One region of the Rothia sp. HMSC08A08 genome, then DNA from elsewhere that is predicted to be linked to it. Evidence: riboswitches for the same ligand, from Rfam matches in the RefSeq annotation. Region 1 holds a riboswitch; the other holds the start of a gene.
The links. Region 1 has a riboswitch for thiamine pyrophosphate ahead of HMPREF3164_RS07400 (ECF transporter S component). Riboswitches for the same ligand answer to the same signal wherever they lie in the genome.

Region 1 (15,117 bases):
CGACATCGTGCCGTACCGTCCGAGGCGGTGATGTTCTGGTGCAACCTTGCCCGTGCGGTTCGTGAAGCGCCACGGGGGATCGGCAAGCACGGTCTGGAACCCACCCTCTACGGTGGGCAGGGGAGCGAACTCCTCGTTTGTGTTCATTGGATCAAGCATGGATCCCAGTCTACCAAATAAAGATCTAATTGAGTAATAATAGATCTTTTCTGAGCGTGCTGTCATGCCCCCTCACAGCTTCTGCCTCATTATCAAAGCCTGGTAGTCCAGTGGGTTCTCGCCTTTGTATGCTGAACCATCGAGTCTCTTCGCTTGCTGTGCGCGCTTAGAGCGGTCGTTCTATCCACGCGGCGCTGATCCTCAAGCTCGACCCCATGATCGGCTTTGTCCTCATCTCCATCGCCCCCTTTCACTATGTTCGAAGCTCGTCGTTGATCTTCTTCGCCGCCCACCAGACGACGGGCGCAAACGCTGCAATCCCACCGAGAGTACCTACGGCTATCAGCGCTTTACTCCACCACGTGTTTGCCACAACGAACGAGCTCCAAACCCAACTCAGCAATGGTCCGAAACCAAGGGCGTAGAAGCCCCCCATCGTAAGCCTGCCGATAACTAAAAGCACTGCGGTGAGGGGGAGTAGCGCGAGGTACAACCTCTCCACGGATGCCCCTCCAGAGCCTCCAGATGGCGCTCAGCGCGCCAAACACCAGCGCCGTACAGCGCGTAGTTCCCTGCCGCCCGTACACTCGTGATGGGCTGTACATTGACTGTGCTCATAGGCTCATTTCGCCTCCGAGAAGCATGCGAACATCAGCGACTGCACCGCGAAGGATGTCCTCGTCAACAGCACTGCCAGCACGCACGACTCGATTCAAGTTCACCCTTACACGACGAACCTACTCAACTGCCCTAGCAAGCTCGGGAGGAGGCCGAGGCATCGCTGCCTGAGTAGCTAGTGCCTCGACCTCATGGTGACGGCTGTCCAGCGCGTTGCGCACGCCGCTTTATGGCGTTGTTGCTCCTCACGGGTGACGCGCACATCGATATGTGCGTCGAGTGTCACCCGCGTGGATGTCCCCTGTGTTTCCGCCACTGGAGGAGGCATCCACATCGGTGCACCCACCGCTCTCCATGAGGAGGTCTTGTGGTTGGTACACCGTAGCGTCAGCAGACACGGTGTCGGACAATCGGGGCAAACCCCTCTCCTCCAACCCGCTGCTGGCCTTCATCCTCGTTCACTGCGGGTAGGGAGGCGAAGGGAGAGGGCACATCACTCCAAGTCGCCAAGCTTGTTGTGATGATGTACATAAACTGCGAAATGAGGCGTTTTCTACGTCAGCTCTCTGAGGTATCAAGTTCTTCGAAAAGTTCCTGAGGCGAACTGTACTGCTGGGAGGTCAGCGCTCCACCCATCATGGCTCGGGTTTCTGCAATGGCCTCTTCAGTTGTTTCGTTATATTGCGGATATTCGCTCGTGGGGAAGGCCGTGTTTTCTGGGGTAGGTATGGGGGAATTATTCATAATATTCCTAACAAAAAGATTATCAACGTACTGCTACACACATAGACTTTACTGTAAATTCGATTATTTCTATCGCGGGGCTAGCTGAGGAAAATGAAAAGCCCTGGCAAATACCAGAGCATTTAAGAGCGGCTGACGGGCTGGAGGGCGCGGACTCCGAGCGAGCGAGGTACCAAATCCGCGCCTGGAAGCGATTCCCGTCTAAAATTGGGCACACGAAAACCCCTAACAGAAGCTAGGGGTTTATGTGAGCGGCTGACGGGAATCGAACCCGCGTATCAGGCTTGGGAAGCGTGCGCTCTACCATTGAGCTACAGCCGCGCATCCGTGATCGGACTTAACCTAGTGTAGCGTGTGCTGCCTCGGTTCGCACACTTTGCCGCAGATTTTTATTTTTGACTTGTCGGCTGTTCTTTTTGAGCAATGGTGAAGTATGGAGTCTGGAGTCGGTATCCTTAGAGTGTGCTTATTTCAGACCGCGATATTCGACGAGAAATTGCTGACGGCCGTATCGTACTTGAGCCGTTTGACGATTCGATGATTCAGCCGGCGAGCGTCGATGTGCGCATCGACCGCTTTTTCCGTCTGTTTGACAACCATAAGTACCCGCATATTGACCCGTCGCAGGAGCAGGAAGAACTGACTCGCCTGGTGGAAGTTGCCCCCGACGAGCCTTTTATTCTGCATCCGGGCGAGTTTGTGCTCGGTTCCACCTACGAACAGGTGACCCTGCCTGCGGATGTGGCGGCTCGCCTGGAAGGTAAGTCTTCACTCGGGCGTTTGGGGCTTTTGACCCATTCAACCGCAGGGTTCATTGACCCCGGATTTTCAGGGCACGTGACCCTGGAACTGTCTAATATGGCGACCCTGCCGGTCATGCTGTGGCCCGGGTCTAAGGTCGGTCAGCTGTGTTTCTTCCGGCTCACAAGCGAGACTGAGCATCCGTATGGTTCCGGCGCATACGGAAACCGCTACCAGGGGCAGCGCGGACCAACCGCATCGCGCAGCTACCTGAACTTTCACCGTACAGAGATCCCCGTTGAGAAATCTGGCGACTAGTCGCCGTCCGCATGATTTTTTCAAGGAGATACCTTGTCGTTCAAGACAATGGCTTTAAGCCCTGCCGGTGCCGATCTGAAGGTTATTTTTGGTCCCGGTGTTCCCGATGCGCTGCGCGAGCAGATCGTACAGACCTGGGGGAGTCTATCCCCGCGCCTCTTCGATAGTGTGCACGATGCCCTTGAGGCAACCCAGTCTGTGGCGCACGCGATTGTGCTCACGGATGGGAGCGTGAATCTGTTTGATGAGCACCCCGACCTGGTGAACCCGTTCGGGATTCTGCAGATTCTTAATATTCAGAACGAGAAGCAGGCGTTGGAGACTCTGACGTCTAATCTGACGGTTGCGATGATTCAGCAGTTGGCGGGTAAGCGTACTATGTTGCACGCCGCCGCCATTGGCGACCCTGCTACGAAGCGCGCGCTGGTGCTGGTGGGTGCTTCGGGGCGGGGGAAGACGACTGCCGCGCAGTATCTGGGGAAGAAGTTCACCTATCTGACGGACGAAACCACGATCGTGGGTGCCGACCGTGAGATTTACCCCTACCCAAAGCCGCTGTCGCTGGTTGTTTCTGACGACGAGCCGAAGGAACAGCATAACCCCGTTGAGCTGGGTCTGAACGCGGCGGACTGTGAGGATACGAGCTATACAGCCACTCGCGTCGTCATGGTGGGGCGCACCGATGAGCCCACGAAACCCTATCTTGAGCGTGTGAGCCTGGGGGATGCGCTCATGTCGATTGCCGAGCAGACCTCCGGCGTGGCGCTCAACCCCGAAGGTGTGCTCTCGATTATTCGCCTGTTTGAGCAGTGCGGCGGCGTATGGCGGCTGGTGTATTCCGAGGTTGAAGATATTGAGCCGCTCGTGCGTGAACTTCTCGCCGAGAATGCTGTGCTCCCGAACTCCGAGAGAGTGGACGAGTACGAGACCTTTGAGGTGCCCGACCGCCTGCCGAACGTATACCCTAACGGTACGCAGGTTCTTCAACGCATGTTCGGCACCACCGGGTATCTGGTGGATAGAGAAAGATTCCTGCTGCATCACGGAGATTCACTGGATGAGCTTTCCGCATTCGCGGCAGAGTGCTGGATTAACGCCGCTCACGAACTGACGGTGCGGGAGCACTACGAGGTTATGCGTGAGTTGTTTGAGGGGTTGCCCGAGGATGCGCATCGCCAGGTCGTTGAGCAGCTATCCGAAAGCGGCATACTCACGATGCGCACCGTAGATGATCCGCTGTATACCGAAGAAGACTCGAACTAAAAAACCCAATAAATACGCGAGCAGATAGCAATTCGCTATCTGCTCGCGGGTTAAGACTCGTAGGTCGGAGGGGTGTAGGTGAGTAAAGAACTACCGCTGCGCCGCCTTGGCCGCTTTCTTTTCGGCGCGGCGTGCCTTGCGCAGGTGAAGCGCTTGTGGCGATTCTAACGGCAGGGCCAGCAGCAGGCCCGCCAGCACCACGACCATAATGCCGAGAATACCCCACACCTGAGCATTAAAAATCGTGACGAACAGACCGAAGAGCAAGGGGGACAAGAAGCTAGTTGCGCGACCTGTTGTCGAATACAGCCCGAAGAGCTCACCTTCCGTACCGGGATCGGCGATACGCGCCAAGAAGGTACGCGACGAGGACTGCGCGGGTCCCACGAAAAGGGCGAGAATGAGCGCGCAAATCCAGAAGGTCATAGGGTAGGGGAACAAGAGCAGGGGCACGGCAGCAATCAGGATGCCTACCAGCGAGAAAATAATAATCTTTTTGGGGCCCAGATAGTCATCCAGGTACCCGCCCAGCACCGCGCCTACGGCAGCAACACCATTGGCGGCAACACCAAAAATAATGACATCCGAAGTACTGAATCCGAAGGAACCAGCCGCCAGCACACCGCCGAAGGTGAAGATACCGGCTAAACCATCGCGGAAGATAGCGCTGGCACACAGGAAATAGAGAGTCTGAGGGGCAGTTTTACGAAGTCTGACAATGGTGCGCCACAGTTCTTTATAGGAGGCGAATAGTCCTCCCTGCCGCGCTGGGGAAAGACGCGAGAGACCGCGTTCTAGGAACCTGAGCTCGCGGGTGGGCAGCACCTCCGGCAACACGTGTTTGCGTCGGCGCATCCGAATCAGGATGGGGGCGCAGAAGACCAGGCACCACAGGGCGGAAAACAACGTTACCGCACGAATATTGAAAGCGTTATCGGTGCTCAGGTGCAGCCCATTAGGCTCAAAAATAAACCCCCACAACACGATAATCAGGGCCACCAGACCGCCCACATAACCCGCCGACCAGCCGATTCCAGAGATTTTGCCAATATTGTTCGGGGTTGAAACTCGCGGCAGTACGGCGTTATAGTTCACGGCGGCGAATTCGCTGAAGATATTCGCCGCAGAAATCAGGATCACGCCTAACCACAGGTGCCCGGGGTTAGGTTCCACGAAGAAACACAGAGCAGAAAGAAGCACCATGCTGAGCGTGTTCACACCCAGCCAGAAGATACCTGTACCGGATTTATCGGCGCGCTGGCCGCTGACCGGAGCAAAAAACGCAATGCAGACCCCGGAGACAGTCAATCCCAAAGAGAGAGCTGCAGAAGCACTTTCGGTAGACCCGAAATAGGAGCTGGTGAGGTAGACCGTGAAGATGAAGGTCATCATGATAGTGCCAAAGCTTGATGAGCCAACATCCCACAGTACCCAGGACGTGACCGAACGGCGGCTTGTACTGTGATCGGGAACGTGTGAGGTCATAACGGATGTGTTCACTTTCGTGTAAGACGCAGCTAGGCGCCCTCAATCTGCTGCTGGTTTCGTGGCTTACCCCGGCGACACTGCCGTAGGCATCGCCTCCCAGCCTGCCGAGTGCCTTATTCTCTTCTGAACAGGCAGACTATTCAGCACATCAGAAAGGATGCGCACACCGCTGCAGCGGGAAGGCTGCGGGGGCGGCGCATCCACCCAAAATACACCGTGAAATTATGAGAAGAAACGGCGCTGTGCGCGGGCAATACCGACGCTTACCAGGGCACCCACCACGGAGGTGATGACGGTCCACACAATAACATTGCGCAGAGTGTCTTCGGACTCGGGGCCGATGGCAGGAGGTTCGTTACCGGTCACACGCTTCCACGCTGCGCCAAGACCTTTGCTTGTCAGGGCGGCGGCGGCCATATTGGCACCGGTGATAGCAATCTTTGCTACGGGGTTCATATCTTCTCCTCAAAAATCAGAAGTGACTATCCCTAGCCTATCGGCTTTGCGGCTCAGATGCAGAGAACATGACCTGTTTTAACGCGCGTATACACGAAAAATCGGGGTAAAAACTCTAGAATGTGAGAAAAAGCACAGTATTGCGGGTCTGAAAGGCGTATACTAGCGGCAAATCAAGGAATCATATTACCGACCTGCCGCACGTTCTTGTCATAAACCGATTCAAAAGCTCAACGAACTCACAGAAAACGACTCATACAGCATAGAATGTAAACGTTTATAGGCTTCGAACTCTCGAAGCAACACGACAGGGGAGCGCCGCAGACGGGCGCTGAGAGTGCAACGCAGACCCTCGAACCTGATCCGGTTAGTACCGGCGTAGGGAGTCGAAATATGTTTTCTCAACACCTCACCCGCAACGGGTGTGGATGTTCCCCTTCCAATCATGGGAGGAAAATATGTCTCAAAAATCTCGCCTCAGCTGGCGGGTCAATGAAATCGTCATCGTCTCTGTGGTCGCCGCCGCCTGCGCGGTAATCTTCTGGATCTGGGATATTGCCGTAGACCCCGCCACTAAAACACTCTTCGCGGCGGTTCCTGAATACCGACCCATCGTCGCCGGTATGTGGCTGCTCGCCGGTGTGCTCGGCGGGTACCTTATCCGCAAGCCCGGCGCCGCGCTCTACTGCGAAATCGTCGCCGCCGTCATCTCCGTATTCCTCACCGGAGGCGCCTGGAGCCAATCAATCCTCATCGCCGGATTCTTCCAGGGAATCGGCGCAGAAATCGCCTTCGCCGTGTTCGGATACCGCGTCTGGAACCTCAGCACAGCAGCCTTCGCAGGCGCACTGAGCGGGCTCTTCATGGGCGTCAACGAAATCATCATCTACTACCCAGACATGGAAATCTTCAAAGCCGTCATCTACGTGGTATGCGCGGTCGTCTCAGGAATTGTACTCGCCGGGGTACTCTCCTGGGGACTCACGAAAGCGCTCGCTAAAACCGGGGTACTCGCCTCGCTAGCCTCCGGCGTGCAGGCACGTACCGCACGCGGATAACGGGCAGGCAGGCGTATGTCACAGCCTATCTCAACGCTCAAACCCTCAAACACGGAACATCCTGAACCACCCGCAACCCAGGATGCAACCATGACCGAACCCCACAGTACCGCCCCCGATGCGCCCGCCCGCGGTGCCGCAATCGACCTTCACAACTTCGGTTGGCACCACCCCGGGCGCGAAAAACCCGCGTTCTCGAACGTGAACCTGCGCATCGAACCCGGGCAGAAAGTACTGCTGCTGGGGCCCTCCGGCGCAGGAAAATCAACGCTCCTGCACGCTATCGCCGGGGTGCTGCACGATCACGACGGGCAGAGCCAAAGCGGTAGCGCGCGCATCGACGGCGTAGACCCCGAAGACGCACGCGGACTCATCGGACTCATGCAGCAAGACCCCGAATCATCGGTCGTACTCGCCCGCGTGGGCGATGACGTAGCCTTCGGCCCCGAAAACCTCGCGGTCGCACGCGAAGAAATCTGGGCGCGCGTTGATGATGCGCTCGCCGCCGTCGGGCTCGGCTACCTGCCGCATGAGCATCCCACGAATGCGCTTTCGGGCGGGCAGAAACAACGCCTGGGGCTCGCCGGAATCCTGGCGATGCACCCGCGCGCCATTCTGCTTGACGAACCCACCGCAAACCTCGACCCCGAAGGCGTTCAGCAGGTGCGCGATGCCGTGGTGCAGGCGGTCACGGCAACCGGTGCCACCCTGATCGTCGTCGAACACCGGGTGGGCGTGTGGGCGCAGCATATGGACCGCGTCATCGTGCTTGGTGCCGATGGAGGCATCACCCACGACGGCGCGCCCGAAACCGTGCTCGCCCAAGCTCGCGAAACCCTCATCGCCAACGGTGTGTGGGTGCCCGGGTATGTTCCCGAACCCGCCGCCGCTGCGGTACCGAGCGGGCGCATGCTCCTAAGCGCCGAAAACCTTGCGATTACGCGGGAATTCCCGAGCAAAAAACAGTTACGGGCACGCCGACGACAGCTCAAAACCATGCCGGAACCCGCATCCGTACCCCTGGATATTCCTACCCTGCGCGGGGGCATTAACCTGAGCATTCGAGAAGGCGAGCACCTGAGCATTCTCGGCCCCAACGGCGCCGGAAAATCAACCCTCGCACTCACTCTCGCCGGGCTCCTCTACGCCCCCAACGGAACCCTGCACGCGCACGAAGCACTGCGCGAGTTCGACCAAAACCCAACGGCAGAAAGCTCCCTCACCCGCGAGAAAACAGCCGCCAGCTGGGATATTCCCTCCTGGACCCCCGCCCAACTGCTCGGGCGCATCGGCTACGTTTTCCAAGAACCCGAATACCAATTCGTGCGCGGCAGCGTGCGCGAAGAACTCGAACTCGGGCCACGCCGCCTCGCCGCCCTGCGCCGCGAAAAAATTGATGATGATGCGCTCGCCGCCGCCACCGCCTCCCTCGCCGAACGCTTGCGTTTAGAAGGGCTTTTAGATGCCAACCCGTTCACGCTTTCGGGCGGGCAAAAACGCCGGCTGTCGGTTGCATCCGCTTTGGCGACGGCGCCGCGCGTGCTGATTCTTGACGAACCGACTTTCGGTCAGGATGCGAGCACCTGGGGCGAACTGGTGCGCTTGATTCGCGGGCTTCTTACTGAGGGGGTTGCGGTGATCTCGGTGACTCACGATCTCGAATTTACGGCGGCTTTGGGCGGGCGGAGCATCACGCTTGAAAGCTTGCCGCATGAGCCCGCAGACCGGAGTCTTCAGGAAGGGAAGTAGCGCATGAATACCGATTTTTTCGGGCCGAGTGCTGAGCGCAACAGCTGGTTTGGCGGGCTTAACGCGGGTGTCAAATTAGTGGTTGCGGGCGTGCTGGTTCTTGCGGCAATCCTCATTCAAGACCCGATAACCGCGGGTATCATCTTTGGGCTGGAACTGCTGGGGTTTATTGCGGTCGGGTTTCGACCGGTAAACCTGCTGGCGCGCAGCTGGCCTATCCTGATCGCGGTGCTGACCACCGGCTGGAGTGTGGCGATCCTTGTTAATAAAACCGGTGCCGTACTACTCGATTTTGGGCTGAACACCATCACGGAAGGGTCGCTCGCGGCGGCGTTTTCGATGATGATTCGTTCCCTGGCGATGATTCTGCCGACCTTCGCGTTTGTGCTCTCAACAGACCCAACCGACCTGGGTGATTCGCTTGCCCAAACTTTCCGCCTGCCCGCCCGTTTCGTGCTTGCCGCGTTGGCGGCGTTACGCCTTGTCGGCATCCTATTTGGGGAGTGGAATACGCTGGGGCAGGCACGGCGTGCACGTGGGCTGGGTGCGGGTCAGGGCCCGCTCGGGCGCATCAAAACCGGTGCAGGGCAGGCCTTCGCGCTCATGGTACAGGCAATTCGCCGCGGTTCGCGCCTTGCGGTCACGATGGAGGCGCGTGGTTTCGGTACCGGCAAACGTTCCTGGGCGCGCGTGCCCGCCTATTCCCGGCGTGATGCGTATGTTGCGGTTGCCGCCGCCGTGATCGTGGCGTGCGCCTACGGGGTTTCGCTGGGACTAGGAACCTTGCGTTTCTTGTGGCAGTAGCCGCACCGAAGCTGCCGCCAGGTACTCGGGTCTGAAAAACCGGGCTGAGGTAGCGGCGCAAGTATCAGCCTTGCGCCGCTCCCTGTACCTTAGCCCTGTGCCAGGTATTCCAAGAACCGGTGCGTGAGCTGCGCATCGTGCGCTAACGCCGTACCGTTCAGGTGCGTGACCGGGGCGAGCAGACGCACCGACGAGGCGAGCCACACCCCATCTGACTCGAAAAGATCCTGCGGGTACAGCGGACCGTAGCCTAGCTCCCAGCCGTCGCGCCGCGCCGCCTCAAAAATAGCGCCCTGCGTGGTACCGGGCAGGATTCCGTGGTTCGGTTCGGGGGTGTACAGCGTCTTTACACCGTTTTCGATACGCGCCATCAGTACCGACGAAGTTGCCCCCTCCAGAATGCGGCGGTTGTCGGTCATAAAAATCGCGTCATCCGCACCCCGGCTGTGCACATACCGCAAAACCGCCATATTGACTGCGTACGACAGGGTTTTCGCGCCCGCCAACAGCCACGGGTATGCGGTGTTGTCGGCGGGGTCGTGCCCGCGCGGCAGCAGCATGGCCTTCACGCCGTTCTGTCGCTGATTCACGGTAGTTTCGGGTACCGGGGATGCGATGAGCAGGGTGTATGGCCCGGCGGGCATTCCCGCAGAAGCATTCGGCAGCCCGCGCGAGATAATGATTTTGACAATATGCTCTTCGCCAAGTTCCGTGTGAGCGCCGGGTACGGCCTGGGTGAGAAGGTTTGCCAGCGCATCCCGAAGCTGGCGCAGGTCGGGTTCGGGCAGGTCGAGCATACGCGCCGAAGATTCGAGTCGGGCGAGGTGCATATCAAGTTTTCGTACCCGCCGATCAACGGCGAGCATGGTCTCAAAAACGCCGTCGCCACGGGTAAATCCTTGGTCTTCCACGCCGATAAGCGGCTGGGTGGGGTCTACGGAAACGCCTTGCGGGTTTTCTGAATTTAGGAGTATCACGGAACTAGTCATGTTTCCAGTGTAGTGGCTCACGTGCCCTCACAGCAGTGCACGCCGAGCGGGCCCAGCTCCCAGGTGGCGTTTTCGGCGATAAAGTATATGTCTGCCTCGGCGATGTCCTCGAAGGTTTCGGGGTTGTCGTTGTCCCCTTCGATATCGAGCCCGATTTTGCCGTCCCGTTCGAGAACATGAACCCCGCTGCATATGCTGATGAACGGGCCTTGCACCCGGTAGTCCGAAATATCTTCCAGGGTTACGGTGACGTGCCGCCAGACGTCGTCGGTAGCGGCCTTCTCCCAGCCGCCGTCTACATGGGTCCGGTCCACCGCGCAGAATCGCAGACGAACAGCTGTTCCCTTTGCATAGGTTACGGTGATCGAATCCAGCCAGCAGTCGTAGAAGTGGTTGAACCGTTTGATGATCTCTGCACTTGTGAGGTTTTCGTCAGTGCTCACGGTCAGCCTCCTTAAAAATCTTAGGATTTATCAGGATACCAGCAGCTAGGGCGATTACGAGGAGAAGCGGGTTTCTGCTCGAAAATGATGATATTTTTTCACCTTTTCGGCAAAAACCCGCTTCTTGGGGATCAAAGTCTTAACACGCTCGATGCGAAGCGCTAGCGCCCACCTTCGCCGCCGTCTGCCGCATAGTCGGCGTCCTTACGCGGGGTTGTGAAGAGCACGAGTGCTGTCATCAGTGCGAAGCCCAGAATTGAGAACGCCATCGGCATATAGGAGCCCTCGCCGCCCAGCGAAACCAGGGGCGCGGCAAGTCCGCCCAGAAGCGCCTGAATCGTGCCCATCACGGCGGATGCGCGCATCCGGCGTAAGTGGCGTGGGTGCTAAACTTTTTTGCCGCCGCTGGGCACATAAAAAGCCTTGTTCGTGAATAAAGCTGGATTTCTAACTCTTTATTCACGTTTCAAGGCTCTTTATCTCAGGGGAGGGTAAACACGGGTACAGCAAACGGCAGGGTAGAGGGCTACTACGCCGTGCGGTAGATGATGTCCGCCTGCGCATACGTGGCGGAGTATGCAGCGAGGAGGGCTTCTTCCTGCGCCGCCCAGCGTTCCCAGTGCGGGCGGTACATATCGCCGTCGCGGTTTATAGCCCGCCTGTACCGCAGCTCGTCGGGCGCCCTCACCACGATGCGCACATCGCAGGTACCGGCGATTGCCCCCACACCCTCACAGATAATCACGGTTTCCTGAGCGGGGTCGATCGTGTGTTCGGTGCCGGGCGCATCCGCGTGCCAGTCCCATTCCCGGTAGCTGGCGGGCTTGCCGCTGCGCAGGTTCCGCGAGATTTTCTGCCACGCTTTTGTGCCTTCCTCAAGCCCGTCCCAGCCGGGGTAGATAGAGTCTAGGTGGAGCACGCGCACACCGATTCCTTCGGCAGATAAGGACTGCTCTAGGAGCTCAGAGAGCCTTGTTTTGCCACTTCCGCTGCGCCCGTCGATACCGATGATAAGCGGTAATGCGGCGTCGCTGAGGGCGTTGGTATCGAGTGGTATCCCGTCTTCGTCGGTAGGCGGCAGGGCGAGTCCGCGGTATGTTTTCAGGCAGAATTCCAAGATTTCTTCAACGTTGTTGGTTTCGTAGCCGTTGCCGAAACCTGTGCTCCACACACCCATGCGTTAGTCCTGCGGGGTTGCGCTCAGCTCGGCGATCAGCGCCCGCGCCGCGGTGTCGATAAGCTCGGTCGTGTACTCGAAGTCGCGCATCTGCCCGTACCAGGGGTCGTAGATGCCCAGCTCGTCCAGGTTTTTGCCCGCCATTGCGGGGTCGAAGGAGCGCATCATACGGATTTTGGCTTTGTCGTCTTCGGTGCGCGCAAGCTGTTTCAGGTGCAGGTAGTGCGGGGTGTCCATCGCCAGAATCAGGTCGTAGCGGTCGAAGTCTTCGGCAACGAATCTGGATGCGCGGTGCCCACTGGGGTCGATGCCGCGCGCGGTGAGTATGCGCCCGGCGCGGGTGTCGATGGGGTTGCCGATCTCGTAGTCCGTGATGGCGGAGGACGCAACCTCAACCTCAAGCCCCGCCTGGCGCGCGTGCTCACGAATCAGGTACTCGCCCACGGGGGAGCGGCAAATATTTCCGGTGCAGACAGTCATGATGCGGTACATGGTTTTAAGTGTATGCCAGCGGAACAGGAAAGGCAGCGGTATTAGGGCTGCCTGCCGAAGCGTCGTTTCTATTCAGAAGAGTTTTTTGCATTCAGAAGAGCTTATCGCTTCTGAATGCAAAAAACTCTTCTAGATAGGCAGGCAAGTTTTGGCTGTTACACCTCAAAACGGGTTTTAGCCTCGCGCAAGTACGCCTCCCACAGAGCATAGAGTCTGTCGATGTTCTCTTGGCGAGTGTATGTTGAAGGGTCATAGTCGGTCGGGGGCATGTATCGCACGAACGGGGTCACATCCTTGGGGTAGCCAAAATCGGCGTAAAGAATTTCTACCTCGCCCAGCGGGTCGTCAAAGTTCTTGCGGTGCTCATACACATGTTTGAGTAGCAGGTACAGCCAGAGCGCGTGGCGGGGGTCGGTGCTTCCGGGGTCGGGGTTGGTGAGTTCAGGGGAGTCTTCGTGCTGCGCGAGTTCGGACAGAATCCCATCAACCCGGTAGGCGTGTTCGGGTTTGCACTGGTAGAGCTTGTATTCTAGGTCACTGGAGTCTTCCTTCAGCCGATCGGATGCGTATCGCAGAATATCCGCGCGGCTGATGTATCCCTGCGCGAGCCCCCAGCGTAAACCCTGCCAGGTGAGGGCACTCTTTCTGATACCTTCATAGCCTATGTAATACGTACTCAGCATCTAGTAGTTGCTTCCCATCTTTGTAGCCCCGCGAGTAACACAGCATTTGGCGTATTACCAACCCCCTAGGGGATGTAAGCTGCGTTATTCAAGACGGTTTTAGCTGTCGTTGCTGTTGTTATCTTCCTGATCGGAAGGTTCGTCCGGGTCGAAAAGTATCGCACCTTTGGGGATCCTGAACGTAACGCCGTTGTATTCTTGTTCTTCGGTGTCGATTTTGCAGCTCTTAGGAGAGACATCGAAGTTATAATTTTTTGGATTGACCTTATAAGAGAACCTCGCTTTATAGGTTTTATTGTCTAGTGTGTATACAAATATTGGTTCGTATTTGAAGGTCGCCAAGGAGAAGTTAGCGTCCTGGGTGAAGGTCGCCCAGGAGAAGTCAGCACGCCAGGTGAAGGTCGCCCCGATGAAGTCAGCACGCCAGGTGAAGGTCGCCTTGAAGAAGTCAGCCTCCTGGGCGAAGGTCGCTCCGGAGAAATTTAATGAAGCACCGAAATATCTGTTGATGAAGTTAACAGGATAGAAGAAATGGGCGTGTGAGAAGTCATAATCAAAATCTGACCAAGAGCTTGATTCTGAATAATTTTTAGATAGGTGCTCGCGTATTTCTTTGATGATGCTTTGACGTATCTGGCATTCTTCTTCTAAAGCGGCTTTTTCTTGGGCAAAGGCTCGCTTGTCTGCATCAAACTTGTCTTTATCTCCGGCGAAATCTTCCTGTAGGTCTTTTGCGTAGGGTTCATCTAGTTGCTCGGCGCGTTCTGCAAGAAGGAAAGGTGAGCGGATATAGGCGCAGAGATTGTTGATAATGACTTGACCTTCTTTGCGGCGTTCCTCAATATTGGGGATGGCTATTTCATCTGCTAACCATTCATCCACCAGCCCCACGAGAGTGTAGACGCCGCCAAGGCGGATAGAGGCTTTATCGTTGGAAAGCTGTTCAATCGCTGTGGTGTATCGACTACGTCGCTCAGCGTGTACCTGTCGTATATAATCCTGCTTGTTTTTGGCTTTATCTGCTTCGATTTTTTCGCGTTCCTTTGCGATGGTTTCGGTAAATTGGCGAGCTTGTTCGTCGAGCATCTTTGTCTGGTGACTTTGTGATGCCTGATAGTTCTGAATATCGGCGTCCGCTTTTATTCTGTCTGTTGTGTTTTTGCGATGCGTCTCTACGAGTCCCAGAACAGCAATAGTGCCACCGGTGACATAGAGGATGTGAAGGCGAAGATTCGCATCGGTTTCACCAGTCAAACCTGTAACGTAGAGTAGCCAGGTTCCAAAAATTGCCAGAACGCCACCGCTAACTGCGAGCCAGACTAATAGTCGTACAAAGTGCTTACTAACAAAGTTCTCAGTTTTACCAGCAGGGTTGGTGGTGTTGGTTTCTTCATTATCTCTTGGTGTTTCTACCATCTTGATGTACTCCTAAGGGTCAGTGATTTTCTTTTTTGCAAGGAAATTTAATCTGTCATTTTATGTGGGTATACCGTTAACTGTCACCGTTGTCTTCCTGCTCAGAAGGTTCGTCTGGATCGAAGAGGGTCGCACCTTTGGGGATAGTGAAATTAACGCCGTTATGTTCTTGTTCTTCGGTCTCGATTTTGTAGGGGCTATCATACGAAACCTCGAAGTTATAATCTTTCGGTTCGGCCTTGTAGGAGAACCTCGCTTTATAGGTTTTATTATCTAGCGTGTATTCAAATTTTGGTTTATCTTCGAAGGTCGCTGCGGAGAAGTCTGCGTTCTGGGTGAAGGTCGCCCCGGAGAATTTAGCGTATCCGATGAATTTCGCCCTAGAGAAGCTAGCCTCGGTAAATTTCGCTGCGGAGAAGTTAGTGTACCCGATGAATTTCGCTGCGGAGAAGTTAGCGTTTTTGGTGAATTCCGCTGCGGAGAATTTAGCGTACCCGATGAATTTCGCCCTAAAGAAGT
Region 2 (16,089 bases), on a different contig from region 1:
TCAGATTCGAAATAGTATTGATGTAAAGTTTTACTTATTTGGGGTATATGAGATAAGGCTTTGCATGGTCAAAATTCTACACATGCAAAGCCTTATCTCTAGAGAGCACCGTAACGCGTAAGCATCATCATATGCTATTCGGCGTTGTCTTTACTTACTCACCTTTATTGTCTTTATTATCCGAGTTTTCTTTCTTGGGGTCCTCGTTGTTGGGGAGGCGGCACCAAGAAAGTTCTGCTACTGCGTTAATACGGCTCAAAGCAGTAGCCGGACGGGTGGCCAGATCCGGTAGGATCTGCCCTTCAAGGAGAGCATCGTCATGGGTTAGGTATGAACCGCCCGCACCCGCGCCGCCAGACACAGCGGCAGCACCAACAGGAGCCCAGCCGCCTCGGTCGTATTTAACCCAGCGCTGATCAGAAGCATAAGCACCTGCGGTTGTTACGGAGCCAGAGCCGCCCCCGCCGTAACCCCCGCCACCGGTTGAGGAGTGCACAAGCGCGCCCTGGTGCAGATATTTGTGGGTAAACTGACGGTTATCGACAAAGGCGCGACCAACTACGCTGCCACCACCTGTGCCGCCGTTATTGCCGAGGCTATTTCTGTCAAGGGTAGCGTCTTCACCCGATTTGCCAGCTACATCCTCGTAAAATACGTCGTTTTCATCGTTAGTTGCAAAAACAATGGAAGCATTGGAATCCATATTGCGCAGACCACCTGTTGCTGCGCCAGCACCACCCTTACCATTCTCTCCCGCAAAACCACCGTTTGCTCTTATGCTGGGACCAGGGAAGAACTTGTAGATCTCAGAGAATGAGCTGCCATTTGCGCCGTTTCCAGCGCCGCCGCTGCCGCCTTGGGCAGCTTCGGTTGTTTCAAGAACGAGAGGGAGAAACTCTTTGGGCTGGGGGCCGGACTGCATATCGTTCCATACGGTGTAGGAGTAGAACCTAGTTCCCGCTCCGCCACCTCCACCGGCGACGGCAATGAGTTTGTCATTGAGGAATACCGCAGATGCGCCACCGCCCGTAGGGCCGTAGTATTCCTCGGCAGTGTTGGGGCCTTCAAAGAATTTAACGGTGCGTGCGTCGGTCGTTTTGTAGGATGGTCCGTGTGAACCGCCGTTAGCCCAGCCCTTACCTGGTTCCGTTGGCTTATCGCGGTTATAGGCGCCGCCCCCAGCAAGAACAAACTTGAGAACGTCATTCTCCTTGACCGCAAGAGTCCCAGTAATGAGTGCGCCTCGGCCGCCGGAACCATGCATTGCAAGACCGCGGTAAGAGCCGCCCACACCGCCAGTAATGCGGAAAGTAACGGTTTCAACACCAGCAGGAATGGTGAAAGCTTCTAGGGTAGATGACCCATCATTAGTGAGGTTCTGGTTAACCGGGACAGAAATGTCGGGAACGCATTTTTCGCGGGATGATGCGTATACAGGAACGGCGGAGCTGGCGATAACAATGGGGGTTGCCCATGTGGTGCCCTGAATAACACGACGTCTAGAAATTGAGCTTGCCACGTATGATAATCCTAAATGTCTGAGATGTAGTGATACTGTCTTTCCCTGTTTGCCTATCAGAGCAAATTCCGGGATGCGTTACTGAGCACAACAGACGCAAAGAATTACATAGGCGAACCTTAATCTGTAATCAACAATATATGTCAGGTATAAGTATATACTTGGCAGAATATATGCTGATATTAAGGTTAGATTCTTGTTATCTGTGTGTTTTGAATCGTAACTGTATCTATAGTTTACGTGGTTGAAGATTGTAGTGGTCGGAAATGCAGAGAGATTTTGGTAGTGCACTTCCATAAAATTTGTTTCAGATCACAAAAAATTTAAGATTTATAGAAGTTTTTGTGATGTAAGATACTAAATATTCTAGAAATTTAGGCACTTTGGCGGAAATTTGTGATTTGTGACATATTTTTCTAAGTAAAGAAACTATTCTTCATATTTGGAAAATGAGCGTGTTCGATAAACGCGGTATGTGGACTATAAGTACATCAAACTACGCAAGCTATTTGCAATGTATGACGGCGCAAAATGATGTGGAAGAGGATAATTTTATAGACGCGGGGGGGCAATCCTACTCTCGATAGTTTAAGGCTATGCGAACTCTATTAGCACTGGAATCGTTTTATTGGATTATGAAATGTTTAAACAATGCATTGAAAGTACGCAGCTGATCGCACATATTTTAGAATTCACCCACACTTAGGATCTTCAGAACTGGGTAACCAGCATCATCGGAGGCAGCAAGAGTTACCTCCGCCCGAATACCCCAGTCGAAGTTGTCCTCAGGATCAGCAAAGGTCTGCTGTACTTTCCATACGCCAGGATGTTCCCGCACATCATCGTCAATTTGAACGAGCTTAGGGGAGCGAGCCTCAGCATCCGTATAGATATCGTCGTAGGCATCAAAATAGTCATCCATCGCATCCGCCCAAGCGTCAGCATCCCATCCTGAGGCCTCATCTAGTTCCCCAAGTATGTTCTCTCGCTCATCGGCGAAAAGCTCCACACGGCGGAAGAGAGCATTGCGTACCATCACCCGGAACGCGCGTACATTCTTCGTGACGGCTGGGGGAGTATCATCCTTAATCTCGGCGGCGGCACGATCGGCTGCCAAGGATGCAGTGTCCTCGCCAGCGGCAAGTTTCTCCCACTCGTCCACCAGCGATGAGTCGGTTTGGCGCACTAGTTCACCCAGCCACTCGATAATCTCCGCAAGATCATCGTTGACGGCCGACTCGGGTACCGTTTGCCGCAGCGCCTTATACGCATCTGAAAGGTAACGTAACAGCACGCCCTCACCACGTTCTAACGCATAGTACTGCACAAAGTCGTTGAAGCCCATAGCGCGCTCGTACATATCACGCACCACAGATTTTGGATGCGGCTCAAAGCGTGCCACCCAGGGTGCCGACTGCTGATACGTAGTGTATGCCTGCTCGATTAACTCAGTGAGAGGCTGAGGGTAGGTTACCTGATCGAGCTCATACATACGCTCGTTATACTCCACACCGTCTGCCTTCAGCTGCGCTGAAAGCTCGTTCTTAACCTTACGCTCCTGTGCATATAGCACCAGGTGAGGCGGTTCCAAAGTTGCCTCAATCAGCGAAAGAACATCTAAAGCATAGTTGGGAGAATCAGGATCCAAAAGTTCAATGGCTGCCACCGCGAATGCCGAAAGTGGCTGATTTAAAGCAAAGTTATCCTGTAAATCTTCGGTAAGCCGCAGGTATGAGCCATGCTCATCTGGGGTATCTGTGCGCTCAATAACCCTGCCGGTCAGTAGTTCCTTATAGATACTGACGGCTTTACGCAAAAGTTCCCGGCGACGCTGCGGAGGCTCGTGATTCTCCTGAAGAATGCGATAGGCTGCGACCACCGGGTTCTGAGGGCGCTGCATCAGGTTCAAAAGCATTGAGTGGGTAATATCGAACGAAGAGGTCAACGGCTCAGGCTCTGCCGCGACCAGCTGATCGAAGGTCTTCTCTGACCAACCCACAAAACCTTCCGGCGCTTTCTTGCGTTTAGACGACAGTGACTGATTAATCTTCTTTGTATCGTCACCGAACTTCGCCTGTGCTTTGGCCAATAGGCGCGCATTTTCTATATCGTGTTCGGGCGCCTGCACCACTACGGTACCAGCGGTATCAAAACCAGCTCGACCGGCACGTCCCGCGATTTGGTGAAATTCACGTGCGCGCAGGCGACGGTTCTTCGACCCATCAAACTTCGACAAGGCCGTGATAAGTACAGTGCGAATAGGCACGTTAATGCCTACGCCCAAGGTATCGGTACCGCAAATAACCTTTAACAACCCAGCCTGCGCAAGCCTCTCCACAAGACGACGATATTTAGGGAGCATTCCCGCATGGTGAATACCGATACCAGCCCGCACCAGTTTATTCAGCGCCTTGCCGAAACCCGGGCCAAACCTGAACTTCGCAATAAGCTGCGCGATCTGCTCTTTCTCCTCCTTTGAAGCAATAGCTACCGACAGCAGCGCGTTTGCCTGTTCCAGGGCGGCCTTCTGCGAAAAATGAACAATGTAGACGGGGGCTTGCTTAGTCTGCACAAGCTCCTGAACCGCTTCCTGAATGGGGTCGGTTGAGTAGTAGAAATGAAGCGGAATTGGACGTTCACTACTGGCAACCAGCACGCTTTCGCGGCCGGTGAGCGTCGTCATCTCTTCCTGGAAGCGCGTGGTGTCGCCTAGGGTCGCGCTCATGAGCAAGAATTGCGCCTGTGGAAGCTCTAAAAGCGGCAGCTGCCATGCCCAGCCGCGTTGTGGGTCAGAGTAGAAATGGAACTCATCCATAATGACTTGGCAGACATCCGCAGACTTACCCTCGCGCAGAGTAATATTCGCCAGGATCTCGGCGGTACAACAGATAATGGGGGCATCCGCGTTAATAGCCGAATCCCCGGTAATCATACCGACATTTTCGGCACCAAAAATCTCGATAAGATCAAAGAACTTCTCGGAAACAAGCGCTTTGATGGGTGCGGTGTAGTAGGAACGCTGCCCAGTCGCCAAACCGGTAAAATGCGCCGCCACCGCCACTGTAGATTTACCCGATCCTGTAGGGGTAGCCAGCACCACGTTATTCCCCGCCGCAATTTCCAAGACAGCTTCATCTTGAGCTGGGTAAAGTGTCATGCCTCGGCTGGAGATCCACCCGATGAACGCCTCATAGATTTCATCCGGGGTGAGCGGATTGCCAGTATAGTCGCGCCGGTTGTAACCGCCGGGATTCTCCGCGAGTTTGAGGGAAAGGTATTCAAGAATGCTCATGGTGCTTCAAGTTTACCGAGTCTAGGGGCAGAGAATTAGCAGAACCCGTCAAAATCAGCGATGCGCACAATATTGGGTAACTATTGCGTTGCGCAAGATATACACGCCGCAGGAAACTTAGGTTATGGTCATTTTTTACGCTAGCAGAAACCCCTCTGACTGTTAGACTTGCGTATAGCGAAGTGCGGTTAGTTTCCCTTCTGATAAGGAGTACGCAATATAGCATGAGAATATCCTTAAAGGACACACAAATAGCGGGATACTGGGCGACCGCAAGGAAAAATACTCTTGATGATTGTGTGTCAGAACTTCACCATTTTATGACCTCGTTTGAGTCATTGTACCCGGGTGGACACTAGCGTATCATGCGTGAAGCTCCTCAGCGGCTAGGGGCCAATGTTGAAAATTCTACTCCCGGACTGACTGATCTGCTACTGGGCCAGCTAGAGGGCGCAAAAACTCCAGACGCAGACGCCTCATTTGGGTACTACTTTAACCTGGAATATCTAGGGCCGCTCCCAATAATTGTCCAAGGATGCGTAGGAATACAAAACGACAATAAGAATTTTAAAAACTATGTCCTTATCAAATTTTGGCGGAGCCCCGAAGTGCCAGAATCTTCAAAGGGAGAACTCACTCTTGAAGCCGGCCACCAACTGCTAGAAACAATTATTCGTTGTTGGTCACCGCACTTAGCCACATGGACGACAACCACTTGGTTACGTGCTGTACCGAAAAGAGAAGCGTATACACCATCTCTAGGATAGAAAACCTATTTCAGCGAACCAGCAGTATGCGAACTAATCAGCGACTTAGGAAAACCCCTGTATCAGGGAATACTTCTTGAAACCTCATCGGATATTCACGATGTCACCCCGGAGAAAATTGTGGCGCTTGCGCAAGAACTATCGAACCGTGGAGTAGAGAATGTACTCTACCGCGGCACATGAACGTATTGAATCAGCATCTTGAGTCTTCGCGCCAAAAATTACTGCGTGACATCCCATGCTGTGTATGTTTCATCTAGATTGTCTACAAAACTATCGTAGCTAGTTTTCTGTAGGCCCTCGTGAAAATAAGCGGTACAGTAGAAAACTATAAAATCTGCAATGCAACATGTCACATATATAAGGTAAATGTGTTAGCCTCAATATTTAATGAAATAGAGGGTATAAGCGAGGCACATATGGCGAACGTGGATGAGCAGCATCACCAAAGAAGTACAGAAGAAGCTCCCACTAGTACAAAGACGACACAGCACCAGCAGAAAAATCCTACACAGTCCTCACAAACTCCCAAGGTAGGTATTTCTGACGATGACCTAAAAAATCGGGTATCTTTACGTGTGAGTGCCCCCGGTTATACATATCCCTGGTACCGTTGGGTTATCCCCATGCTTGGCGAAACTACTGCGGGTATAGGCGCTATCGGCATTCCCGTTGTCGTGGGCACTTTTATCAACCGCCAAATCGCAGGACACACGGCTGATGCCTGGCTGCTGTTTTGGGTCGTTGTCGTCTCCATCGGGTTTATCGCGCTCAACGAATACTTTGGGTGGGGCGCATCCATGAAATTTGGTGCCGAGCTAGACCGCGACTGGCGCACCTATATTAACGCCCTGCTCAACCGCGCAGCGCATAAGAACAATGCGGGTGAGATGGTTACCGTTATGAGCAAAGACGTGCGCCGTATCAGCGCAGTATTCTTCTCAATCCCTCTCTTCACCAACGCCATGATTATCGCAACTTTAGGCGCTATACAGTTGTGGCTCATTAGTCCGCTCACTGCTGCGGTGACTCTTACCGGAACAGCCTTAGTGATATGGGTTCTGGCGAAATACTCCACCTTCATGGAAAGTAAAGTGGGCGTATACCGCGCGAAAGATGGTGAAAATTCTTCGCGTGCCTCAGATATAGCAACGGGACTACGCACCATCACGGGACTGGGCGCTGAACAGCAAATGCGCGAGCGCTATCACCAGGGAGCAGATGATGTTTTCGATGCTCTCATGGAATATGAGAAAACTCATCGCTGGATGTTCCTTATCCGCGTATTCCTCAGCGGAACAGTCACCCTGCTTGGTATTGGTTTCGCGCTGACGGGACATGTTGAGAACGGACGCTGGGTACCTGATGTTCCAGCTGCTTCCCTAGTAACGGTTGCTTCTATTATCGCCATGATGGGTGGGCCCGTCTGGATTTCACAAAACTTTCTCACCGAATGGCGTTACGCCAAGGTGGGGCTGGCTAAAGTTGCTCGGCTTGAAGGGTACGCCGGGGTACGTCAAGGTGTGCTCAAAGAACCGCGAACAGATACCGAACTTGAAGCATATGTGAGCCATGAGAAAGAACACGATATGCCGGTCGTCGATATCCCGCAGGTTCCCGCAAAGGCAAGCAACACGCGCATCGTATACATCAATCCTCGGCATTGGCAGCTGACTGCTCAAGAGTATGCAGAATCGCTTGTCGAACATGTGCGTGCGCTCGCTGCCGAAAAACTGCCGGATAAACAGCGAATTCTACTAAGTGAGCCTAACCCTATGATTTTCGCCGGAACTCTGCGGAATCACCTACGTCTGGGCACCGTACCGCCCGAAGATACTGTGGCTGCGCAAGCGAAAGATGAAGCTCTCCTTCAGATAACAGACTCTAGCGAAATTGCTTACCGTTTGGGTGGGCGAAATCCAGATGAATATTTTGAAGCGCTGATCACTAGCGAAGGGGCTAACCTGTCGGGCGGACAACGCCAACGTTTAGCTCTCGCACGTGCGCTCGCTCAGGACACCCAAATACTCATTTTGACTGAGCCCCTTAATTCTGTGGACGAGCCAAGCCAGAAATATATTTACGACAGACTTGAGGAATGCGTGGGCACGCCTACAGCGCCAGAGCTCTATCCTGGGCTGCTTGCGAGTTTTGAGACTATTTACGTTATTTCGACAACTGCAGAAGTATCTCGGCGTATTGCGCGAGATAACAATATCGAAACCCAGAGGGTAAATCATGTCTAAGTTACCAACCGAACCATCCCGTGTGGTTGTGCAGAAAATGGGTTCCTATATTGTGCGTTATAGAGGGCGTGCGTTCTTCACTTTTATGGTTTATGTGTTGAGCAGCGTCATGGGCGCGGTAGTGCCTCTGCAGATTGGTGCAACTGTTGACGACGTTGTGGCTGGTAAGTATGCGCAATTTCCGTGGAAACCTGTATTGATCATTCTTGCCGCTACTGTTGCTCAAGCCATCGTGATGCTTTTGGCTATGTACAGCGCCGCCCGTCTTGGCGCCCTCGTAACACGCCAAGCAAGTATAGATACCATCGATGCAACTCTAGATCTTGATGCGCGAACCGTCGAGGAATCCGGCAGCGGTGACCTGCTCACACGAGTGACTGATGACCTGTCTTCAGCCTCGAACGCCGTCAGCTTTGACCTGCTCGAAATTCTTTTTGTGATTCTGTATTTCGTAGTTTCTATGGTTTCACTTGCCGCACTCAGCGTACCTCTGAGCGTTATCTTCTTGCCTATGATTATCGGCTTGGGCGTGTTGATGGGATATTTTCTGCCGCGTCTTGCCCGTGAAAATCAGAGCGTGCAGGAGATTACGAGCGAGCTTAATAGCGTGCTGACCGAGAACGTCCGGGGCGCATCCACCATTCGTGAACTTGGGGTGCATGATGCTCGCAACGAAACATTCGAGGCTGATAACGATCGGCGTTATCGGGCTACACTCAAGATGGTGCGTATACGCCAGAATTATTACACGCTTGATGCTCTGAATGCGTGGTTCCCTACCGTTATCTGCTTGCTCTGGGGGTCCTTCTGCGTCATGCAAGGGTGGGCAACCTGGGGTGCCTTGGCGACTGCATCCATTATGGTTTTCAGCTTGAGAACTATGGCGGATATTTTGGGGCATCACGTGGGCAATATACGCATAATGCTGGTTAATATGGGGCGCGTGTTCGGGATTATTAATCTGGCGCAAGTGCAGCGTGCTCGGCGCAAAGATATTCGTAGAGCACAACATCATGAAACTTTGGGGAATACCACACATGTAATCGAGTGCTCCCATGTGTCGTACGGTTATTCTTCAGATGCGCTTGTACTGACTGATATTAATCTAAAGATTGCGCCTGGGGAGTGCTTAGCGTTAGTTGGGCGTTCTGGCTCTGGAAAAACCACGCTTGCAAGGCTCATCGGCGGTTCCTTGAGTGCGCTTGACGGTACAATCCGTGTGCTGGGAAAACCAGTTGGCAATGGGGAATTTCCAACTGACAAGTACGAAGATGGTAGGCCGCGACTACTGGTTTGTACCCAAGAAGCACATATTTTCTTTGGTACCGTTATTGATAATTTCACCGCTGTAGTACCAGAAGCCACCGAGAAACAGATCGGTGAAGCTCTGGATGCTGTTAGCGCTCGTTGGTGGCGTGAGCTTCCCCAAGGGTTGAAGACGCGTATCGGTACGGGAGAGCACGAACTCACCCGTGACCAGATTCAGCAGCTTGCTTTAGCGCGCATCGTCGCGGCAAACCCTCACGCGGTGATTCTTGATGAATCGACCACCCAGCTTGAGCTTGTGGACGCGACCGAATCATTACAGGCCGTGCTCGCGAATCGTGCTGTGTTGATTATCTCGCACGATGCGCGTATCGCATCCCTGGCAGACCGCGCCGTTTTGCTTCAGGAAGGCATGATTACCGCTGAGGGCACGCCCGCTGAGATTTTCGCTCTGACCTAGAAGATGATAGTCAAGAACCGTACACTCTCTGTCCTTCTCGTAGATGGGCACAACGGCACGATAGAGAAGAAAAGTGTACGACGCTCGGACAGGTTATAGAATTGGTTGGGATTTATTTTTTCTTATGGAGCCGCCATTCGGTATCGCCTGCTCCCGAGTCATCGCGATGCCAATGCTGCCCTGTCACCGGGTCAGGCTGCGTTAACTTTGGATTCGGATTATTCCGATCGGGCTCATCCGGATGTGCTGGGCATCCTCGAGCACCAGGGTCTTCGTGGCAGGTTTTACCTACAGAATGCACCTCGGTATCCCACACGCGTACTAGAGTGGGATCACTGCGAACCGTAAGCGAACCAACAATATTCCAGTCCCCACCTTTGAGACGGTACCGACCCTGATAGGTGACAGTAACGTAAGCATGATAGTTGCCGGATTCTTTGAAAGCATAGCTGGTGTCGGTGGGTTTAAAGTTACGTTTGCTCTTGTCCCAGACAGAGCCTTGCGCGGTTCCTGAATCCCGCGTTGTGTACACAGGGTCGCCGGCACCGTACTCATAGGTATAGGCAACGGGAACAGCTTCTATCGTGACTTCTTCATCGAGGATAGTAGTATCACGTGCTTCGGTTTTAACACCGGTCACATAGAAGTTTGTGTTGATCCCGGTATTGACGTGGGGCTCATGCCCGTCGAAATGTAGTGCGGGTTTTGTGGTGGTAAGTTCGGCGAGTTGCTCCCGAACCTGGTGCTCTATCTTTTGGGTGCGAACTTGGGCGTTATCGGCAGTAGGTTCGTTTTCAGGTGTGTTTTGGTCTGCAGGATCGTTGGGAACGCACGCTATACCGCCGTTTCCTGACTGAACGACACCGTATTGTTTATAGTTGCCTGAATCGTCAATGGGTAGGGGCACACGGGCTACTTTACCGGGTTTCCCTTGGTAGATACAGGGCGCATCTTTAGAAGCATTGCCATTGTAGACATCGAAGGTATTTCCTACACTACTCACGGTTGCGGGAGCGTTAGAGCCTGTATCAGGTGTAACTATGGGTGCTTCTTGGCTCTGATATCTGTTAAATTCAGATTGCTCATATTCATTAGGTCCTTGCTGGTCAGGTTTATTGGATGAAGAAGACCGCCCAATGACTGTTATTTTTCCTCCTTTAGCATCGCCAGAATAATCAGTAGCGAAGGCAGACATAGATAGTGTTGGACAGAGAAAGAGCAACGTTGTGACGCAGAAGATGTATTTCTTATTTGACATTGACATCAAGTTTCTCTGTACCAGCAAATGACCAATGGCCATTACTTGTCTGGAATACAACACCAAACTCAAGAATATTGTCGTTTTCTTGAGAAGCGGGGAATGAGAACGTTTTGTACTGCTCGTTATCTAAGATAACGTAATCATTCGAAATTATTCTGCCAACAATGAGGTACACATGATCGCTGGGCGAACGTAAAGTTGAGGGATCGGCGACAATCTTGCGAGTGCCTCCTACGACCCAGCCTCCCTTATCGTACAGACGCTGCATATGGTTACAGAATTTTTCAACTTCTTTGTACCCTGCGGCAGTGTAATCTGCGTAAGTTTGTACATCTCCGGTTTGGGTAGCGTAGTTTCCTAAAGCATTCCAATAATCGATGAAGTGCATAAGCGCCTCCGGTGTCTCAATCCCAATATCTTCGGGCTTTTTGGGCTTGGGGACGTTCTGCGCGGGTCCTTTTTCGTCTGCAGGACGGTACTCACCTTTGGGCGCTTCAGAGCCACCAGAATAACCCTTAGTGAAGGTCGGATGCGCCTGTGCCTCAGGTGAGGCAGATTCGGTACCATGTGGGCTGGAGCGACCGTCTGTAGTGTTGGATGCTTCGGCACGAGCAGGTGCCGTCTCATGTGCTTGCTCTCCGCAAGCGGTCAGGAACTCAGTAACGCAGATCCCCGATGCGAAGGCTATCAAGGCACGACGGTTGAGGACTTTTTGAGGCACACTATTGTGCCTAAGGGCAGGAATGCTCATCAGTGAACTTTCGTGGTTGGGTGAATATACAGCAGGCCGCAGGGGAGCGCGACCCTTTTCAACAGTACTGTTACATGTCAAGAATAAGAAATATTACTTTATAAGAGTTTGAAAATTACCAAAACTTAGAGATATGTGCACGGCAATGACACATAAAGTCCGTGAACCTATTGAGCCCAACAGCATATGCTACAGTGAAAACGCGATATGGGGTGCTCCATTTTGTAACGGATACACAGCACGGCGCTGTTGTCTGGAGCTGAGATATACCCATTGAACCTGCTCTAGTTAGAACTAGCGAAGGGATATCGAACCGTGGCAGAGCAGCCTTAACCTTCTTTCTGAAACACCCGATTCATCATTATCTAGATAGCGTGGTGCGTTTGCAGCGATGCCACGCCCATCCCAAGGAGACTTATAGCTATGACGCTATTAAACACATCTACGCCTCGTGTGCTTTCCATTGCCGGAACCGACCCTACAGGCGGTGCTGGAATCCAGGCTGATCTCAAGTCTATTGCCGCAAGCGGTGGTTACGGTATGTGCGCCACAACCGCGCTTGTCGCACAGAATACACAAGGGGTTCGCAGCATTTTTGCTCCACCTACCGAGTTTTTACAGGAACAGCTTGCGGCAGTTTTCGACGATGTGACTGTGGATGCCGTTAAAATTGGTATGCTCGGCGATGTTGAAACTATCACCACCGTCAAGACCTGGCTTGCAGAACATCCGGTACCAGTGGTGGTACTTGATCCGGTGATGGTTGCCTCCAGCGGCGATCGCCTGATTAGTCAAGACGCTGAGCAGGCACTGCGCGAATTGGTGGCGCAGGCAGATGTTATCACTCCGAATATCGCCGAACTCGCGGTGCTTTGTGAGAGCAACCCTGCCCAGACTTTGAAGGAGGCGCATCACCAGGCGGCTCAGCTCGCGGGGAGCACTGGCACGACCGTGATTGTTAAGGGCGGTCACCTGACGGGGGAGGACGCTGGAAACTCGGCTGTTTTCCCTAATGGAACTCATACACATGTGGCTACCACTCGCGTCCAGACAAAGAATACCCACGGTACCGGGTGCTCACTCTCATCAAGTCTTGCTACCCGCCTTGGACTTGCTCTTGTGAATGGCAATAATGAGCTGAGTGTACGAGTACTCACGAACGCGCTGGCTTGGAGCACCCGGTGGCTCAACGAGGCTATTATCGCGGGTGAGGAACTGCACGTGGGCAGCGGGCAGGGTCACGGACCGGTCGATCATCAGGCACGTGCTCGCCGTTTGGAACATGCAGCCGATACGAAACCGTGGGAGCACTTATACGCTGATAAAAATCTTACGGGCGAGAGCCCCAAGAATTTGGTGAAACCTGCGCAGCGGAAATCCCCAGAGTCGAAGGTAGCCCCGGCGGGTCCGTGGACTGCCGCCCTGTGGCAAGCTACCGGTGATATTTGGTGTGACATTCTCGATTTGCCCTTTATTCGCGGGCTGGGCGACGGCACGCTTGACGAGGATTTATTCGGCTTCTATTTAGACCAAGATGCGCAGTACCTTGCCCAGTATTCTCGCGCCTTAGCTACTCTTTCGGCACGTGCCACCTCACCGCAAGGTCAGGTGCATTGGGCTGCGGGTGCCCAGGCGGCAATTGTTGAGGAATCGCTTTTGCACGATGAATGGTTGGCGGCGCATCCCGCTATTCCTGCGGAGCAGGGGGGTATTCGGCGTGGTGCACCTTCGGCAGTGACAATGGGGTACACGAACTTTTTACGTGCTACTGCTGCTGGCGAGGATTATGTGGTGGGCGCAGCTGCGGCGCTTCCATGCTACTGGCTGTACCTTGAGATCGGTTACCGGCTCTTGGAGAAAACCCACGAGGAACATCCGTACAATGCCTGGATTTCGGTGTATGGCAGCGAAGAGTTTGCTGCAGATGTGCGCCGCTGCGTGGCGGTTGTTGAGGAAGCATTTGAGCAGGCTTCCCCCAGTCAGCGTGTTGCCGCCGCGCAGGCATATATGAGCGCATGCCTATATGAACGTGACTTTTTCGACCAGGCTCATAGAGCGTTGCGGTAAACTCACACCGTCCGGCCCCACGCGAAAAAGTAAAAAAGGCTCTTTATCCATATAAAGCGTATTTTTCACCGCTTGATTCGGATAAAGAGCCTTTTTAGCACGTAGAAGGGACTATGCCCCCAGAGCCTCCAGACGCTCAATGAGACGCTTGCCGTGATCCTCACCGATGGCGCGAGCAACAGCGGGGTTATCGGGGTCGCCAGTGGTGCCGTAGCTGTATAGTGGCTCCTCAAGAGGCATACCGGTAAACGCTGCAGTGTTCTCAAACTCGGTCAACGTGGCAGATACGTCGCGTGGCAGCATGGTGCGGTAGACATCTTCAATAGCGCCAGCGGTTGCAGAGATCAGAAGCTTCTTACCCTGCAAAGCGGTGCCGTTTTCTCCATACGCGAAGCCGTACTCGAAAACGTCGTCAATCCACTGCTTCAGCAGAGAAGAAATTGAATACCACATCACCGGGAACTGCAGAACGATGACGTCTGCTTCCACAAGTGCCTTCTGCTCAGCAGGTACGTCAAACTTACCGTTTACACGCAGCTTGTCGAGCTCACGAATCTTGACGTTATCGCCGAACCGTGCCCGCACGGCATCAAGAATAGCCTTGTTAGCGTTAGAAGTCGTAAGGTCAGGGTGCCCCGAAATAATCAGGATATTAGACATAGTCATCCAATCTAGTAAACATCAGAATCATGAGCTTGTGAGTGCTGATTCAAGTATAAGCTCAAGTTTGCCACCTTCGTATATTAGCACGCTATTCTCTATGTCTGCCTGTGAACATTATGCCGAATCTAATACATACTGCTAACAAGCTTTTAGTTTTCCAGAAGGTGTACGATGCACAACATTACCCATAAAATGCATGATAAATACCTAATGCGATGGAGCCGAAAAAGAAAATAGCAACCGCAATATACTAAGCCCGCAAGGATTCTAACCTAGCGATGAGCTTGGTGCCATGATTCTCACCAATAGCCCGTACCGCTGCGGTATTCCCCGGATCGCTTGATGCGCCGTAGCTGAAAATAGGTTCTTCCAACTCCATACCCGTGAAAGCGGCAGTATTCCCAAAATCGGCGTATGTGGTTGTGAGCTCATACGGCAAAGCATCACGGTACATATTCTCGGGAGCTCCCGCAGTCGCAGAAATCAAGAGCTTCTTACCGCGCAGCGCCGTGCCTTGCGAACCGTATACGAAGCCGTACTCGAAAACGTCATCAATCCACTGTTTCAGCAAGCCCGGCACCGAATACCAGTACACAGGGAACTGAAGCACCACGATATCTGCTTCCGCGAGTGCCTTCTGCTCGGCTGAGACATCGAATTTACCATTCACGTACAGTTTGTCGAGTTCACGCATGTTTATCGCATCGCCAAAATGGTTTTTTACGGCATCAAGAACCGTCTTATTTGCGGTGGAATCTGGCAGGTTCGGGTGACCTGAAATAACAAGAATCTTTGACATGATAAATCCAATCTGTGTGCGATAAACAGGAAAGTTAGGAATCCAATATATCGAGCCTCAAGTAGAGCTGCTAGGTTCCTTGCTTATTTTCATGATTTCTACGCCCTGAGGTGAATAGGTTAAAGAAATATCCGGAACAAGCTATATTTCCCGAGTCTGTAGGAAAGAACTGTTCCGGATAATTCTGTGATATTTATCGAAGGCTGCTGTTACTTTTCTTCGTGAGAAGCACCCTTCAAAGCCCCCATAAGCGGTCCCACAATATCCAGCGGAAGCGGGAAAACAACCGTCGAATTCTGATCAGCGCCCAACTCCAAGAGAGTCTGCAAATACCGCAACTGTAACGAAGCTGGTGAATCACTGAGAATGTCAGAAGCCTCCTTAAGTTGAGATGAAGCCTCAAGCTCACCACGTGCCGAAATGATCTTGGCGCGGCGTTCACGCTCAGCCTCAGCCTCACGAGCCATTGCGCGCTGCATGGCCTCAGGAATCTCAATATCCTTGATCTCAACCAGCTCGACTTTAATACCCCACGGGCGGGTGCGTGAATCAATAATGCTCTGCAAATCCGCATTCAAATCATCACGATGCGCCAGCAAAGTATCAAGATCCACACGCCCCAACAACGAACGTAGTGTAGTCTGAGCGATCTGAGAAGTAGCGATCGGGTAGTTTTCGACCTCAAGTACGGCGTCTTTTGCACTAATCACACGGAAAAGTACTACCGCGTTCACGCGCGCAGGAACGTTATCTTTTGTGATAACTTCCTGCGGGGGAATGGTCAGCGTAATCACACGCATGTCCACGCGCTGCAGCGAATCGATGAGCGGAACCACCAGGTTAATGCCAGGTTTTAGCTCGGAACGCAGATGACCGAAGCGGAAAGAAATACCGCGCTGATATTCAGGGATGACCCGAAGGGTACGAATAATCAGAAAAGCAACGATTACAAGAATCGGAATAACAATCGAAAGAACGGTAAGAGAATCCATCATGTC

Region 2: another riboswitch for thiamine pyrophosphate. It lies ahead of HMPREF3164_RS02465 (bifunctional hydroxymethylpyrimidine kinase/phosphomethylpyrimidine kinase); the one in region 1 lies ahead of HMPREF3164_RS07400 (ECF transporter S component).

Annotation. Positions count from the first base shown of each region.
Region 1 is NZ_KV793076.1:59-15,175, reverse strand. It holds gene HMPREF3164_RS07440 (MT-A70 family methyltransferase) at 1-159, opposite strand, end outside; gene HMPREF3164_RS11205 (hypothetical protein) at 613-777, opposite strand; gene HMPREF3164_RS07430 (hypothetical protein) at 1,336-1,521, opposite strand; tRNA gene HMPREF3164_RS07425 (tRNA-Gly) at 1,772-1,842, opposite strand; gene dcd (dCTP deaminase) at 1,984-2,580, shown strand; gene HMPREF3164_RS07415 (hypothetical protein) at 2,614-3,843, shown strand; gene HMPREF3164_RS07410 (MFS transporter) at 3,934-5,328, opposite strand; gene HMPREF3164_RS07405 (DUF4235 domain-containing protein) at 5,554-5,787, opposite strand; TPP riboswitch at 6,087-6,189, shown strand; gene HMPREF3164_RS07400 (ECF transporter S component) at 6,246-6,845, shown strand; gene HMPREF3164_RS07395 (ABC transporter ATP-binding protein) at 6,936-8,594, shown strand; gene HMPREF3164_RS07390 (energy-coupling factor transporter transmembrane component T family protein) at 8,598-9,398, shown strand; gene HMPREF3164_RS07385 (aminotransferase class IV) at 9,488-10,387, opposite strand; gene HMPREF3164_RS07380 (regucalcin) at 10,405-10,830, opposite strand; gene HMPREF3164_RS07375 (hypothetical protein) at 10,992-11,195, opposite strand; gene HMPREF3164_RS07370 (nucleoside/nucleotide kinase family protein) at 11,360-12,007, opposite strand; gene HMPREF3164_RS07365 (low molecular weight protein-tyrosine-phosphatase) at 12,011-12,499, opposite strand; gene HMPREF3164_RS07360 (DUF2247 family protein) at 12,655-13,182, opposite strand; gene HMPREF3164_RS07355 (hypothetical protein) at 13,282-14,598, opposite strand; partial or broken gene HMPREF3164_RS07350 (pentapeptide repeat-containing protein) at 14,675-15,117, opposite strand, start outside.
Region 2 is NZ_KV793057.1:107,327-123,415, forward strand. It holds gene HMPREF3164_RS02435 (hypothetical protein) at 155-1,519, opposite strand; gene HMPREF3164_RS02440 (DEAD/DEAH box helicase) at 2,205-4,811, opposite strand; gene HMPREF3164_RS02445 (ABC transporter transmembrane domain-containing protein) at 5,998-7,824, shown strand; gene HMPREF3164_RS02450 (ABC transporter ATP-binding protein) at 7,817-9,550, shown strand; gene HMPREF3164_RS02455 (hypothetical protein) at 9,663-10,745, opposite strand; gene HMPREF3164_RS02460 (DUF6318 family protein) at 10,798-11,562, opposite strand; TPP riboswitch at 11,761-11,885, shown strand; gene HMPREF3164_RS02465 (bifunctional hydroxymethylpyrimidine kinase/phosphomethylpyrimidine kinase) at 11,986-13,629, shown strand; gene HMPREF3164_RS02470 (NAD(P)H-dependent oxidoreductase) at 13,741-14,295, opposite strand; gene HMPREF3164_RS02475 (NAD(P)H-dependent oxidoreductase) at 14,543-15,091, opposite strand; gene HMPREF3164_RS02480 (slipin family protein) at 15,301-16,083, opposite strand.